3 regions of the Streptomyces sp. NPDC051105 genome follow, and region 3 is predicted to be linked to each of the others. Evidence: riboswitches for the same ligand, from Rfam matches in the RefSeq annotation. Region 3 holds a riboswitch; each other region holds the start of a gene.
The links. Region 3 has a riboswitch for S-adenosylmethionine ahead of AB0N16_RS35965 (hypothetical protein). Riboswitches for the same ligand answer to the same signal wherever they lie in the genome.
Positions count from the first base shown of each region.

Region 1 (4,749 bases), on a different contig from region 3:
CCCAGCCCGACTGGTACATGGGCTTCGCCGAGGGTCTGATCCGTTACATGCCGGGCTGGGAGATCAACTTCTGGGGCCACACCCTGGTCCTGGGCGTCTTCATCCCGCTGGTCCTGTTCGGTCTGGTGCTGGGCGTGATCGCGGTCTACCCGTTCATCGAGTCCTGGGTCACCGGCGACAAGAGCGAGCACCACATCCTGGACCGCCCGCGCAACGCCCCGACCCGCACCGCCTTCGGTGTCGCCTGGGTGACGGTGTACATGGTGGGCCTGGTCGGTGGTGGCAACGACCTCTTCGCCACCCACTTCCACCTGTCGATCAACGACGTGACCTGGTTCGTCCGGATCTTCTTCTTCGCCGGACCGGTGATCGCGTTCATCGTCACCAAGCGGATCTGCCTCGGCCTGCAGCGCCGGGACCGCGAGAAGGTGCTGCACGGCCGCGAGACCGGCATCATCAAGCGGCTGCCGCACGGTGAGTTCATCGAGGTGCACGAGCCGCTCAGCCAGGAGCAGCTGCACACCCTCACGGCCCACCACCAGTACGAGCCGGCCCAGGTCGGCGCGGCGGTGGACGAGAACGGTGTCGAGCGCAAGATCAAGGGGTCCGAGAAGCTCCGCGCCAAGCTGAGCAGCGCCTACTACGGCGAGGACAACCAGATCCCGAAGCCCACCGTCGAGGAGTACAAGGAGATCACGAGCGGCCACGGCCACCACTGATCGACCGCGTCGCCACGCCACGGTCGAAGGGCCCCCGTCCGACGTACGGACGGGGGCCCTTCGCCGTGTCCCGGGCTGGATAGGGTAAGCCGTGAAACCTTCATTTCGTGTACGACGAGCAGGAGCGGCCTTATGAGCGCTGTGACCCCCGCTGGAGGCGACACCGCGGCGGGCTGTTCCTGGCCCGAGGTACTGAACGCGTTGCTGTACGGCCAGGACCAGAGCGCCGACGCGACGGCCTGGGCGATGGACCAGATCATGCGCGGCCAGGCGACGGACGCGCAGATCGCCGGGTTCGTGGTGGCCCTCAGGGCCAAGGGGGAGACCGTCGAGGAGATCAACGGTCTCGTCCGCACGATGTACGAGCACGCCAACGTCATCGAGGTACCGGGCCGCACGGTCGACATCGTCGGCACCGGCGGTGACGGCGCCAAGACGGTGAACATCTCCACGATGTCGGCGCTGGTGGTGGCCGGCACCGGGGCGAAGGTCGTCAAGCACGGCAACCGGGCGGCGTCCTCCGCGTCCGGCGCCTCGGACGTGCTGGAGAAGCTCGGCGTCAACCTCGACCTGACCCCGCAGCGGGTCGCCGAGGTCGCCGAGGAGGCCGGCATCACCTTCTGCTTCGCCGTCAAGTTCCACCCGGCGCTGCGCCATGTGGGCGCGGCCCGCGGCCAGTTGGGCATCCGCACGGTGTTCAACATCCTCGGGCCGCTGACCAACCCCGCGCAGGTGCGGGCCCAGGCGGTCGGCGTCGCGGACCCGCGCATGGCACCGGTCGTCGCGGGCGTCTTCGCGGAGCGCGGCAACTCCTCCCTGGTCTTCCGCGGCGACGACGGCCTCGACGAGCTGACGACCACCGCCACGTCCCACGTCTGGATCGTCCGCGACGGCAAGGTCACCGAGGAGACCTTCGACCCCCGTGACGTCGGCATCGACCTGGTCCCCGTGGAGGCGCTGCGCGGCGGCGACCCGTCGTACAACGCGGAGGTCGCCCGCCGCCTCCTGGACGGTGAGCCGGGCCCGGTACGCGAGGCGGTCCTGCTGAACTCGGCGGCGGCCCTGGTGGCCCTGGACCCCGGCACGGGGACGCTGGCCGAACAGCTCCGGACGGGCATGGACAAGGCGGCGGAGTCCATCGACTCGGGCGCGGCCAAGCGGGCGCTGGAGCGCTGGGCGGCGGCGACGAACAGGTAGGGGCCGCGGTCGGCGGGCTGAGGCGCGGTACGGCACCTCGCCCACTGCCTCAAGGGCGTGGGGGGACCCCCAGCTGCGCCGTCGTGGCTGCTCGCCGTTGCGGCGGAGAGGAAGGTGGGCGGCGGTGCTCCCCCTTGCCGGCCTTCCGCCGCAACGGCGGGCGACCGCACACGGTCCTCCCGGCGGTGCCGGAGCGGCTTCGGACCCTGGCGGTGTTCCGTCATCCGGACAGGAGTTGCGCGTCGGCGATCACTTCACTTAGGTTTCTTTCCAGGTCATGAGTGACAGTCATGAGGCCCCGGCCGACTGTCCGGCAACCCTCCGTCCGTGGCGGGGTGCCCCGGGTGAAGACCAGGTCGTAGGCAGCGAGGTCTACGGCAAGCGCGGACCCCTCGTACGCCAGGGGTCCTGGTCGTCGAGGGAGCCTTCTGTGAGCAAGCGAATGCGATAGGGCGTCGAGCCCCGCCTCCGCGTACCCCTTTCACCTTTCCCGTGCCGTCGACGTACCGTCCGGCCCGGCGATTTCGCTTACCCCTCACAGGAGTTCGCCATGTCTGTCGCCACCGCTGCCGCCGCCCAGTCCGTTTGTGCCCGGCTGCCCGTTCTGGGCCGGGATGTCACCGTCCCGCTCGTCACCGGCGGCGAGGTCACCTACGCCGCCCTCGACTACGCGGCCAGCGCCCCCGCCCTCCAGCGGGTCTGGGACGACGTGGCGGCGTACGCCCCCTACTACGGGAGCGTCCACCGCGGCGCCGGCTACCTCTCCCAGCTGTCGACCGACCTCTTCGAGAACGCCCGGAAGACCGTCGCCGAGTTCCTCGACTGCCGCTCCGACGACCAGCTGATCTTCACCCGCTCCACCACCGACTCCCTCAACCTGCTCGCCGCCGCCGTCCCCGCCGACTGCCAGGTCTTCGTCTTCGAGACCGAGCACCACGCGAGCCTGCTCCCCTGGAAGGACGCCCGGGTCACCTACCTCAACGCGCCCCGCACCCCGCGGCAGGCCGTCGAGACCCTGGAACGCGCCCTCGCCGAGCGCGACCCCCACGGCCCGGCCCTGGTCTGCGTCACCGGCGCGTCCAACGTCACGGGCGAGCTGTGGCCGGTCCGCGAGCTGGCCGCCGCCGCGCACGCGCACGGCGCCCGGATCGTCCTGGACGCCGCCCAGCTGGCCCCGCACCATCCCGTGTCCGTCCGGGACCTGGACGTCGACTGGGTCGCCTTCTCCGGCCACAAGCTGTACGCCCCCTTCGGCTCCGGCGTCCTGGCCGGCCGCGCCGACTGGCTGCAGGCCGCCGAGCCCTACCTCGCGGGCGGCGGCGCGAGCCGCAAGGTCACCCGGCGGGAGGACGGGGGAGTGGCCGTGGAGTGGCACGAGAGCGCCGCGCGCCACGAGGCGGGCTCGCCCAACGTCATCGGCGCCTACTCCATCGCCTCCGCCTGCAAGGCACTCACCGAGGCCGGCTTCGACACGCTGGTCGCCCGCGAGCGGCACCTGATCGAGAAGGTGCGGGCGGGGCTGGCCGAGGTCCCCGAGGTCCGGGTCCTCTCCCTCTTCGGCGACGACGCCCCCCGCGTCGGCGTGATCAGCTTCGTGGTGGACGGCTGGAACAGCTCCCACTTCGCCGCCGCCCTCTCCGCCGAGTACGGCATCGGCGTCCGCGACGGCCTCTTCTGCGCCCACCCGCTGGTCAGGACCCTGCTGGGCTCCGACCCGCAGACCCAGGGCGAGTGCGGGGCGCCGGAGGCGGCACCGGGCGAGAAGTCCCTCAACGCCATCCGGGTGAGCTTCGGGGCGGGCACGCCGGACGAGCACGTGGAGCGCTTCGTCGACGCGGTGCGGGAACTGGTGACCGACGGCGCGAAGTGGTCGTACCGCACGGAGGACGGCCGCTGTGTCCCGGCGGTGAGCTGACCCACCCGCAGGGGTGCCGGCAGGACCACCCCCCGATCCGGTGTCCAGGCCCAGCGACGAGAAGCGTCGTGAACGCCAGGATTCATGTAGTCGGCAACGGGCCGACGGGGAATCCGACACAGGGAACCGGGGGGCACACCCATGAACGAAACCGTCGCGAGGCGCCTGACGGGCCTCGCCTCCCTCACCGCGGCGGCCGCCTTCATCGTCGAGGTACCGCTGTACTTCGTCTACTCCGGTCCGCCGCCGGACTCGAACGTCCTGGCCAGGCTGCTGGTCGGGATCGTCGGGCTGGCGTTCGTGGTCGTGTTCGTGACGGCCTTCCGTGAACTGGTCAAGCGGGTCGACCCGGCCAGTGAATGGATCGGCTCGATGGCCCAGGCGACCGGACTGGTGTACGCGACGATCACGCTGGTCTCCAGCGGACTGGAAGGCGGCGCGGTCATCGCCGCGGACCGTCCGATCGACCCGACCATCGCGGTCAGCGGCACCTACATCCTGTATGGGTCGATCAGCCGCCTGATGCTCGCCCTCTTCCTGGCCGCGGTGGGTCACGGGATCTCCCGTACCCGCCTGCTGCCACGCTGGACCGCCCGGTCCGCCTACGTCCTGGCAGGAGTCAACCTGGCCTTCGTGCCGTCCGTGTTCTTCGGCGACGACCCCGCGCACTTCTACGCGGCGAACGGCTGGGGCACCACCGCCCTGATGGGAGCGATCCTCAGCTACTGGCTGCTCGCCGTGGGCGTCTCGGCCTGCCGCAGTGCCGGACGCCGTGCGCCCGTCGGCTCACCGGCCCTGCGGCACTGACGCCGCCCGGCCTGGCCTGGACAGCCGAACCGCTCGGTTCAGCTGTCCAGGCCGATGGCGAAGGCCGCCTCCAGGTCGTGCTGGGAGTACGTGCGGAACGCGACGTGCGTG
Region 1 is NZ_JBFBBR010000004.1:27,584-32,332, reverse strand. It holds gene AB0N16_RS10955 (cytochrome bc complex cytochrome b subunit) at 1-719, shown strand, start outside; gene trpD (anthranilate phosphoribosyltransferase) at 852-1,916, shown strand; SAM riboswitch class IV at 2,190-2,306, shown strand; gene AB0N16_RS10945 (aminotransferase class V-fold PLP-dependent enzyme) at 2,467-3,831, shown strand; gene AB0N16_RS10940 (hypothetical protein) at 3,973-4,638, shown strand; gene AB0N16_RS10935 (Lrp/AsnC ligand binding domain-containing protein) at 4,677-4,749, opposite strand, start outside.
Region 1: it holds a riboswitch for S-adenosylmethionine, as region 3 does, so the genes downstream of both, AB0N16_RS10945 (aminotransferase class V-fold PLP-dependent enzyme) here and AB0N16_RS35965 (hypothetical protein) in region 3, are expected to answer to the same signal.

Region 2 (4,749 bases), on a different contig from region 3:
CTGGTGCTGCGACCGGAACAGCACTAGTCGAACTGGCTCGGCATCGGTGCCGGGGTCTTGCCGGACAGGACGTCCTGGAGGCGCTGGGCGCCGGTCTGCACGGCCAGCGCGGTGCTGTCGTGGTCGACACCGGACAGGCCGCCGTTGGTGACCGCCGCCCCGGAGGCGCCGATGCGCAGCACCGCCACGTCCGTGGTGTAGGTGGCGGACTGGCCGTTGGCGTTGCCCTGGACGGTCACCGTCAGGGCAGCGCGCGCGTCGCCCGACTTCGGCACCTTCGCCGAGACCACCTGCACGGTCCGCTTGCCGCCGTCCTTGCCGGTGGCCGTGAACTGGTCGCACTTGTCCGGCAGCGTGTTCAGCCAGGCCAGCGTGGCGTCCAGGTTCGCCGAGCCGTAGTCGCCGGCCTGGTACAGCATCCGGGCGTCCTCCGAGGTGAACCCGCGCAGCCCGGAGGCGCCGGAGGCGCGGCCGAGGAGGCTGTCGGAGTACAGGCCGTCGAGGAGGCGCTGGCAGTCCGCGGCGTCGGACTTGGCGGTGAGGAAGTCGGCCACGTCGACCTTGCCGACCAGCATCGAGTTGCGCCAGGTCGCCGCGTCGGTGGCCAGCTGCCAGTTGTCCTCGATGTCGGCCGGTGTGATCAGCGCGGCCTGCGCGCCCGCCCCGGTGAGGGCGGGGGTCGCCGACGGGGACACGGGGGAGCGCTCCCCGGCCGGCGAGACGGACACGGCCTCGGGGCCGCCACTCTCGTCCGTGCAGGCCGCCGTGGCGAGCAGGACCCCCGCCACCAAGGCCGAGGCGAGAACACGCACGGGTCGGGACGGACGGATCATCGCGACTGCCTCCTCGGGAACGCGGTACGTCACTCCGCGGGGGCAGCGGTGCTGCGTCCCTCCGCGGACGACGGCGGTACGTCCCCCACGCCACCATCCGGCACGACAGCCGACCACCCGCGCGTGTCGTTCGGGTGAGCGTCATGATCCGGGAGTCGTGATCCGCACCCTCCGGCTGCCGCAGCGCGGGCACACCGCGTCGGTGAGCGGCGACCGCACCGCCCGGCCGGCCTCGTCCACGTACTCCTGGGTGCTCCGCAGGTCCGGGTCGGCGATCGGGTCGGTGAAAAACACCGCCTGGAAGGTCGCCTCCCAGGCCTCGCCGCACCGCCCGCAGCCGAACGCGAAGGTCTCCGGCACGGCACCGGGCACCGGCCCGGGACCCGGGGGCTCGCTCATCGCATCCGGCTCCTGTCACTCGGCCTGCGTCTCCAGCGGACAGCCGCTCCCGCCCGGCGGCAAGCCGGGGCCGGGTGTCCCAGGCGTGGACGCCCCCTTGACGGCGCGCGGAGGCCGATCGACACTCCAGGTGGGAATCCTAGTGAAAAGGTAGGGAAAGATGGGTCGGCTGCGCACGGTCACCGGCAGACAGCGCCGAGAGAGCCGTACGCCCTGCCCCGTCCCGCTGCTCACCTCCCGCCTGCACATCGACCTGCTGCGTGTGTGCAGCGCCATCAGCCGCAGCGCCATCAGCCGCACCGGCTGACCCCCGCTCCCGGCCGTACCAGCCGTACCGGCTGAGTGCCCGCCGGCGGCCGCATCCGCCGAACGCCCACCACCGACGAACGCTTCCGCCGCGCGTACGTCCGCGCGTCCGCACCCCTGGGGAGACGCATGTCCATCACTCCGTTCGCCGCCCTCCCGTCCGTCCGGACCACCCCCGCCTTCCGGGGGCGCATCGGCCGGGACGCGCGCAGCGGCCACTACGCCGTGCCGCGCCGCTACCGGCTCCACCTCGCCACCGCCTGTCCCGACGGCCTCCGCATCGCCGTCGGCCACAGCCTGCTGGCCCTCGACGACTGTTGTCCGGTCACCTATCTGCCCGCCGTCCCGGACGGTCCGGACGGCAGCCACACGGCCCTGCGCCCGCTGTACGAGGCGAGCGCCCACCACTACTCGGGACCGGCCCTCGCACCCGTGCTCAGCGACGACTGGTCCGGCCGCATCGTCAGCACCCACGGCCGGGACATCCTGCGCGACCTGGACCGTCACTTCGGCGACGGCGTCACCCGGCTGTACCCGTGCGGTGCCGAGGCCGAGATCGAGGCCGTCGAGCGGCTGTGCGCCGAGGACATCGAGCAGGCGGCACAGCACGCCGGCCGAGCGGGCGGCGACCCGGAGGCGCTGGAGGTGCTGCTCGCCGCCCTGGATGAGCTGGAGCGCCGGCTGACCGGCGCGGAGTTTCTGGTCGGTGGGCAACTCACCGCGGCTGACGTCGAGTTGTGGGTGACCCTGGTGCAACTCGACACCGTGCACCGCAACCACCTGGACGCCTCCGCCGTGCACGCCGTCGCCGGCCACCCGGAGCTGTGGGCCTACGCCCGCCGGCTGGCCGCCCACCCGGCCTTCGGCGCCCACCTCGACCTCGACGGCATCGCCCGCCGCCACCACGGCCGTTGCCAGGGCCTGGAAGCCGCCGGCGCGGCCGTCCAGATCCTGGACTGGGCGGGCCACGCGGCGGACGCTCCCGGCCTTCCGCGCAGGTGAGAGCGGCCCGAACCGTTTCGCCACTTGGACAGGCGTTGACATTCGTTCGGGCAACTGCGTTACTTACGGACCAGAACGGTCAAGAGCGTCAGCGTCAAGCCCTGGCTTGCTGACCGGCAACCCTCGCATCGCGGTGGGGTGCCCCAGGTGACGACCGGACCGATGACGTTTCGGCAAGCGACGATTCGGTAAGCGCGAGGCCCCCCGGGGCCAGCACGACAGTGACAGGTGACGGACATGTACGCAGTCTCCAGGACGGCCCAGCGCCGCACCTCGGGCTGCGTACGCCCGTATTCGAGCCCGCTCGTCGCCGACCGTGCCGTCGACCTGCTCCGTGTCAACAGCGCCCTGTGTAGCGCGTGTACCGCACCGGGCTGTGCCCGCTGTCGGGTCTGACCAGGCTTTCCGCCGGCTTCCCGCAGCTTCGCGCCTCAGCGTCCCCGTCGAAACACCGGCCGCCCGGTGTGCCGCCGTCCGCCCAGCCCCCCTGCCCCGCGCGCCCCCGCGCACCGTGCCGCCCGCCCGCATGCGGCCCGGTCGCGCGGTCCCGGCCGTGGGACCCGGGGGTGACCGACTCCGCCGGAGCCCGCCATGACCGAACCCCCAGGCACCGTGTCCCTCGCCGAGGCACCGCCGCCCACTGATGAAGCATCAAAACCTGCTACCGCGCAGCGAGTTCAGCCGCTGCGCCGCCCCGGCCGGTGGATCGCCACGGCCGTCGTCCTGGTGGTCGTCGCGCAGTTCGCGCACGGACTGGCCACCAACCCCTTCTACCAGTGGGACCGGTTCCGCTACTGGTTCCTGCGGCCCACCATCCTCGACGGGCTCGTCATCACCCTCGAAGTAGCCGCGCTCAGCGCCGTGCTGGGCCTCCTCAGCGGAGTCGTGCTGGCCGTCGCCCGGCTCTCCGGCAGCCCCGTGCTGCGGGCGGTGAGCTGGACCTACACCTGGCTGTTCCGCTCGATCCCGCTGATCGTCCTGCTGATCTTCCTCTACAACTTCTCGGCGCTATACCAGACGTTGAGCCTCGGCGTGCCCTTCGGCCCGTCCTTCGTCAGGTTCGACGAGACGAAACTCGCCACCGACATGGTGGTCGCCGTGGTCGGCCTCAGCCTCAACGAGGCGGCCTACGCGGCCGAGGTGGTACGCGGCGGCATCCTCAGCGTCGACCAGGGCCAGCACGAGGCGGCCGCCGCACTCGGCCTGCCCAAGAGCTACCAGTTCACCCGGATCGTCTTCCCGCAGGCCCTGCGCTCCATCGTGCCGAACTACGTCAACCAGCTCATCGGGCTGATCAAGGGCACGTCCCTGGTGTTCTACGTCTCGCTGCTCGACCTCTTCGGCTCGGTGCAGTCCATGGGCAGCACCTATCCCGGCGACATCGTGCCGCTGCTGCTCGTGGCCACCGTCTGGTATCTGATCCTGACCAGCGCCGTCTCCGTCGTCCAGTTCTACGTCGAGCGGTACTTCGCCCGCGGCGCCACCCGCACGCTGCCGCCGACCCCACTCCAGAAACTCCGCACCGGCCTCGGCGACCTGCGGGCACGGATACGCCGGGAGGCCGCCGCATGACCACCGCACCGGACATCGCGCCCGCCGCCCTGGAGATCCACGACGTCCACAAGTCGTACGGCGCCCACCGCGTCCTCGACGGCGTCGACCTGACCGTCCGCCCCGGCGAGGTCACCGTCATCCTCGGCCCGTCCGGCTCCGGCAAGTCCACGCTGCTGAGGGTGATCAACCATCTGGAGAAGCCAGAGACCGGCTACGTCAGCGTCGGCGGCGAACTGGTCGGCGTGAAGCGCCACGGCGACCGGCTCAAGGAGCTGACCGAACGCGCCATCCTGGCCCAACGCAGCCGGATCGGCTTCGTCTTCCAGAACTTCAACCTGTTCCCGCACCTGACGGTCCTCGACAACGTCGCGGCCGCCCCCGTCGCCACCGGAAAGCTGACCAGGACCGAGGCCCAGCAGCTGGCCAAGGAACTCCTCGAACGGGTCGGCCTCGGCGAGCGCGTCGGCGCCTACCCACGGCAGCTGTCGGGCGGCCAGCAGCAGCGCGTCGCCATCGCCCGCGCCCTCGCGCTGCGCCCCGGGATCATCCTCTTCGACGAACCGACCTCCGCGCTCGACCCCGAGCTGGTCGGCGAGGTCCTCGCCGTCATCAAGGACCTGGCCTCCGGCGGCACCACCCTGGTGATCGTCACCCA
Region 2 is NZ_JBFBBR010000002.1:58,308-63,056, forward strand. It holds gene AB0N16_RS04265 (hypothetical protein) at 24-833, opposite strand; gene AB0N16_RS04270 (hypothetical protein) at 975-1,232, opposite strand; gene AB0N16_RS04275 (hypothetical protein) at 1,393-1,539, shown strand; gene AB0N16_RS04280 (glutathione S-transferase C-terminal domain-containing protein) at 1,668-2,540, shown strand; SAM riboswitch class IV at 2,618-2,741, shown strand; gene AB0N16_RS04285 (amino acid ABC transporter permease) at 3,132-4,112, shown strand; gene AB0N16_RS04290 (amino acid ABC transporter ATP-binding protein) at 4,109-4,749, shown strand, end outside.
Region 2: it holds a riboswitch for S-adenosylmethionine, as region 3 does, so the genes downstream of both, AB0N16_RS04285 (amino acid ABC transporter permease) here and AB0N16_RS35965 (hypothetical protein) in region 3, are expected to answer to the same signal.

Region 3 (4,749 bases):
CGTGGCGTAGGTCAGGATCGCGAAGAGCCGCAGGACCGCGTCCGGTGCCCGGTCGCGGTGGGCGGCCGCCACCATGCCCAGCGGGACGCCTATCAGCAGGGCCACCAGCAGTGCGTAGCAGGCGAGTTCGGCGGTCGCGGCTCCGTACGTGCCCAGGACGTGCGTCACCGGCTCGTTGTCGGTGACCGTGCGGCCGAAGTCACCGGTGGCCAGCGAGCGCAGGTAGTCCAGGTACTGGGTGAGCAACGGCCGGTCATAGCCCGCCTGGTGGAGCTTGGCCTGGAGCTGGTCCGGGGTGAGGCGGTCGCCGAAGGCGGCGCTGATCGGGTCGCCGGTCAGCCGCATCAGGAAGAAGACCAGACTGACCAGGATCAGTACGGTGGGGATGATGAGGAGGAAGCGGACCACCAGGTAGCGGGCGAACCCGTACCCGGCGGCGCCGTCGGCCGGGGTGGCGACGGCGCCGGGGGTCTCCTGCGTCAGAGTGCTCACTTCTTCGAGAGCCCCGCCCAGCGGAACTGGTACGTCGCGTCCAGCTCGGCCGGCACACCGCTGACGTCGCTGCGGGTGACGATGGCGGTGGAGCCCTGGAGCAGCGGCAGCAGCGGCACCTGGGCGGCGGCCCTGTCCTGCGTCTGCTTCAGGAGCCCGGTCCGCTTCGTGGCGTCCGTCTCGGTCTCCTCCTTCTTGATCAGCGCGCGCACGGCGGGGTCGTCGTAGCCGTTGGCGACCCAGCTGTTGGCCGAGTAGAAGGGCGAGAGGTAGTTGTCGGCGTCGAGGTAGTCGGCGTACCAGCCGAGCTGGTAGAGCGGGTAGAGGTGCTTGACGCGGTCCTTGCCGTACTGGGTCCACTCGGTCGACTGGAGGTTCACCTTGAAGAGCCCGGTGGCTTCCAGCTGGGTCTTGACCAGCGCGTACTCGTCGGCCGACGACGAGCCGTAATGGTCGCTGTTGTACTGCAGGTTGAGCGTCACCGGGGTGGTCACCTTCGCGGCCTTCAGCCGGGCCGCCGCCGCGGCCTTGTCGGGGCCGCCCTGCTTGTCGCCATAGCGCGACTTGAAGGAGGGGGTGGCGCCGGTCAGGCCGTCCGGGACGGAGCTGTAGAGCGGCTGGTAGGTGTTCTTGTAGACCTGCTGGGCGAGTTGGGACCGGTCGACGGAGTCCGCGACCGCCTGCCGGACGGCGAGGGCCTTCTTCGCGTCGGCGTTCTTCGTCCTGGTGCCGTACGGCTGGGTGGCGAGGTCGAAGACGATGTAGCGGATGCCGTTGCCGGAGCCGGTGTGGACCTTGACGCCCTTCTGCCTGCCGAGGTCGTCCAGGTCGGCGGTGGTGAGGGTGCGGTAGACGGCGTCGATGGTGCCCTGCTGGACGTCGAGCTTCAGGTTGCCGGCGTCCGTGTAGTACTTGAGCTGGACGTTCTTCGTCTTCGGCGCCCCCAGTCGGCCCTTGTACTCCGCGTTGGCGGTGAAGGACACCAGCGAGTTCTTGTCGTAGCTCTTGATGCCGTACGGCCCGTTCCACGGCTCGGCCGTGACGATCGACTTGTCGTCGAGGATCTTGTCCGCGGGGAACACCTGCTCGTCCACGACGTAGCCGGCGGCCGTGGACAGCACCTGCGGGAACAGCGTGTCGTCGGCCGACTTGAGGGTGAAGACGACCGTGGCCGGGTCCGGGGCGGCGACCGAGGCGAGGTTGTACAGCAGCGACGACGGGCCGTTCTCGTCGGCGATCTTCAGGTCCCGCTCGAAGCTGAACTTGACGTCCGAGGAGGTGAGTTCGTGACCGTTGGCGAACTTCAGGCCCTTCTGGAGCGTGACCGTGTACTCCTTGGGCCCGGTCAGCTTGATCCCGGTGGCCAGGTCCGGGGAGACCTTCGCGGAGCCGTTCTGCTGGCTGAGCAGGGTCGCCTAGACCTCGCTCTCGATCGTGCCGGAGCCCGCGTCCCACGAGCCCGCCGGGTCGAGGCTGGTGACCTGGTCGGTCGTACCGACGGTGATCGCCGCGGCGGAGCTCGCGGTGCTGCCGTCCTTGCTGCTGGTGCAGCCCGTCAGGGCGACCAGGAAAGCGGTGCCGAGGGAGAGCGCGCCGAGGCCGGAGCGCAGGGGTCTGCTCGGCGCCGGGCCGCTGTGAAGTGCCATCAGGAGTCTCTACTTCCGCATCAGGGGTGCGTGAGGCAGCCATGGCACGGGGCTGTGCCATGGCATGCGAGGTCGTGTGAGAGAAAGCGGGAGAGGGGTTACACCGGCGGACGGCAGCACGGCCGGCCGACGGAGGGCGTGATCAGCCCTGACACAGACAGCTGGACACCAGCAGCAGGTCGACATGGAGCCGGGAGCACAGCATCACGGCTCTCGCCATGCCGTCCCCCCGGGTTCCGGGCCGCCTCGCGGCCGATGTGAGCGCACTTGCAGAAAGAAGAGTTCCGCCGAGCCGTCACCTGGGGCACCCCACTGCGTCGAGGGTTGCCGTCCGGCCAGCCAGGGCTTGACACCGGAACTCGTGGCTCGCGCTCACCGTAGATCGGCTGTTCTTACGGCGTCAAGACAGTCCGGGCGCGTGGAGACCGGGCTGAACGGCGAGGCAGGCGTGGGAATCCGGCGGTACGGCGCACCGGCGGAGCGGGCCTGTCTCGAGGTGAAGTGCGGCGGGGTGACCGCCGGATCCGTTCCGTACCGACCGCCAGCATGGCCGCATACAGCCTCGGCAAGGCGGCACTCAACCATCTGGGCTCGCTGACGCCCACGCCGGCCGGGGCGCCCACCGCCGCGGCCCGGTGACGTCAGTGTCGGTGACGCGGGCGCGGGCGTCGTACGTCGCGGGCGGGCCGCGCGGCAGCGGCGGGCGGTGCGGCCGGCCGTGGGCGATGGCCGTGGCGCGACGGGCGCGGAAGGCACCCAGGTAGTCGCGTGGTACCGAGGTACCACCCGCTCGGCCCACGTCAGCCTCCCGGTACCACGGGATCGGGGTGATCCGGCGCCTAGCGTTGGCGTGCGGCGTCGGAAACGAGTGGCGCCGGAGGCCGACAGAAAGACACGCGCATGATCGACGCACGGCAATTGACCAAGAGGTACGGCGAGAAGACGGCGGTCGACAGCCTGGACTTCGTCGTGAAGCCGGGTACGGTGACCGGCTTCCTGGGGCCCAACGGCGCCGGCAAGTCCACGACCATGCGCATGATCGTCGGCCTCGACGCCCCGACGAGCGGCACCGTCACCGTGAACGGCCACCCCTACGCCCGTCACCAGGCACCGCTCCAGGAGGTCGGCGCCCTGCTGGAGGCGAAGTCGATCCACCCGGGCCGCTCGGCGTACCACCACCTCAGGGCCCTCGCGCTGACCCACGGCATTCCGCGCCGCCGGGTCGACGAGGTCATCGAGCTGGCCGGGCTGGGCAGCGTGGCGAAGAAGCGGGCCGGCGCCTTCTCCCTCGGGATGGGTCAGCGGCTGGGCATCGCGGCGGCGCTGCTGGGCGATCCGCAGACGGTGATGCTGGACGAGCCGGTCAACGGCCTGGACCCGGAGGGCGTGCTCTGGATCCGCACCCTGCTCAAGGCCCTCGCCGAAGAGGGCCGGACGGTGTTCGTGTCCTCGCACCTGATGAGCGAGATGGCTCTGGTGGCCGACCACCTGATCATCGTGGGCCGTGGGCGACTGCTGGCCGACACCACCGTGGGGGATCTGATCCGCGAGGCGGGCGGTGACACCGTGACGGTGGCCACGCAGGATCCGGCGCGGCTGCGGGACGTCCTGGCGGGACCGGGCGTCGACATCACCGGCCGGATCGGCTCCGAGGAACTCCAGGTGACCGGGGTGACCGCCCGGGAGATCGGGCTGAAGGCGGCCGAGCACGGGATCGCGCTGTTCGAGCTGAGTGCGCGGACCGTGTCGCTCGAGGAGGCGTTCATGGACCTGACCAGGGATGCCGTGGAGTACCACGGCTCCACGACCGGGATCGAGAGCCTCGGGAGGCCCGCATGAGCACCCTTACCGCGACCGTCGAGGAACCGCGGACCGTTCCGGCCCGCCCCGCCTACCGGGTGACCGGCCGGCGGGTGCTGTCCTCGGAGTGGGCCAAGCTGTGGTCCCTGCGCTCGACCTGGATCACCCTGGGCCTCGGCCTGCTGTTCCTGGTGGCGTTCGGGCTGATCGCCGCGAGCCGCTACAAGTCGGGGATCAACTCCGGGCACATGGACCACGACTTCGCCTCCTCCACGGCCGTCAGCCTCTCGCTCTTCGGGACCAACTTCGCCCAGCTGGCCCTGGGCGTCCTCGGCGTGCTGGTCACGGCGGGGGAGTACTCGACCGGCATGATCCGCTCGACACTCGCGGCGGTGCCGCGCCGGCTGCCCGTGCTGTGGTCCAAGGCGGCCGTGTTCGGGCTGGTCGCGCTGGTGGTGGGAACGCTGGGCGCGTTCGTCGCCTTCCTGTTCGGCAGCGGGATCGTGTCGGGCACGCCCGCGGCCATGGGCCTGTCGCACGCGGGCGTCCTGCGGAGCCTGCTGGGTGCCGGGCTCTACCTCGGCCTGGTCGGGGTGATCGGCGTCGCCCTGGGCGCGCTGCTGCGGTCGGTGGCCGGCGGGATCTCGGTGCTGGTGGCCACCCTGATGCTGGTCCCGGGCCTGATCTCACTGCTGCCCAGCTCCTGGCAGGACAACATCAGCCCCTACCTGCCGTCCAACGCGGGAGAGTCGATGTTCGCCCTCACGCACGACTCCACGACCCTGTCGTCGGGCGCCGGACTGCTGGTCTT
Region 3 is NZ_JBFBBR010000020.1:50,830-55,578, reverse strand. It holds gene AB0N16_RS35975 (ABC transporter permease) at 1-492, opposite strand, end outside; gene AB0N16_RS35970 (ABC transporter substrate-binding protein) at 489-1,841, opposite strand; gene AB0N16_RS35965 (hypothetical protein) at 1,908-2,138, opposite strand; SAM riboswitch class IV at 2,397-2,505, opposite strand; gene AB0N16_RS35960 (ATP-binding cassette domain-containing protein) at 3,039-3,977, shown strand; gene AB0N16_RS35955 (ABC transporter permease) at 3,974-4,749, shown strand, end outside.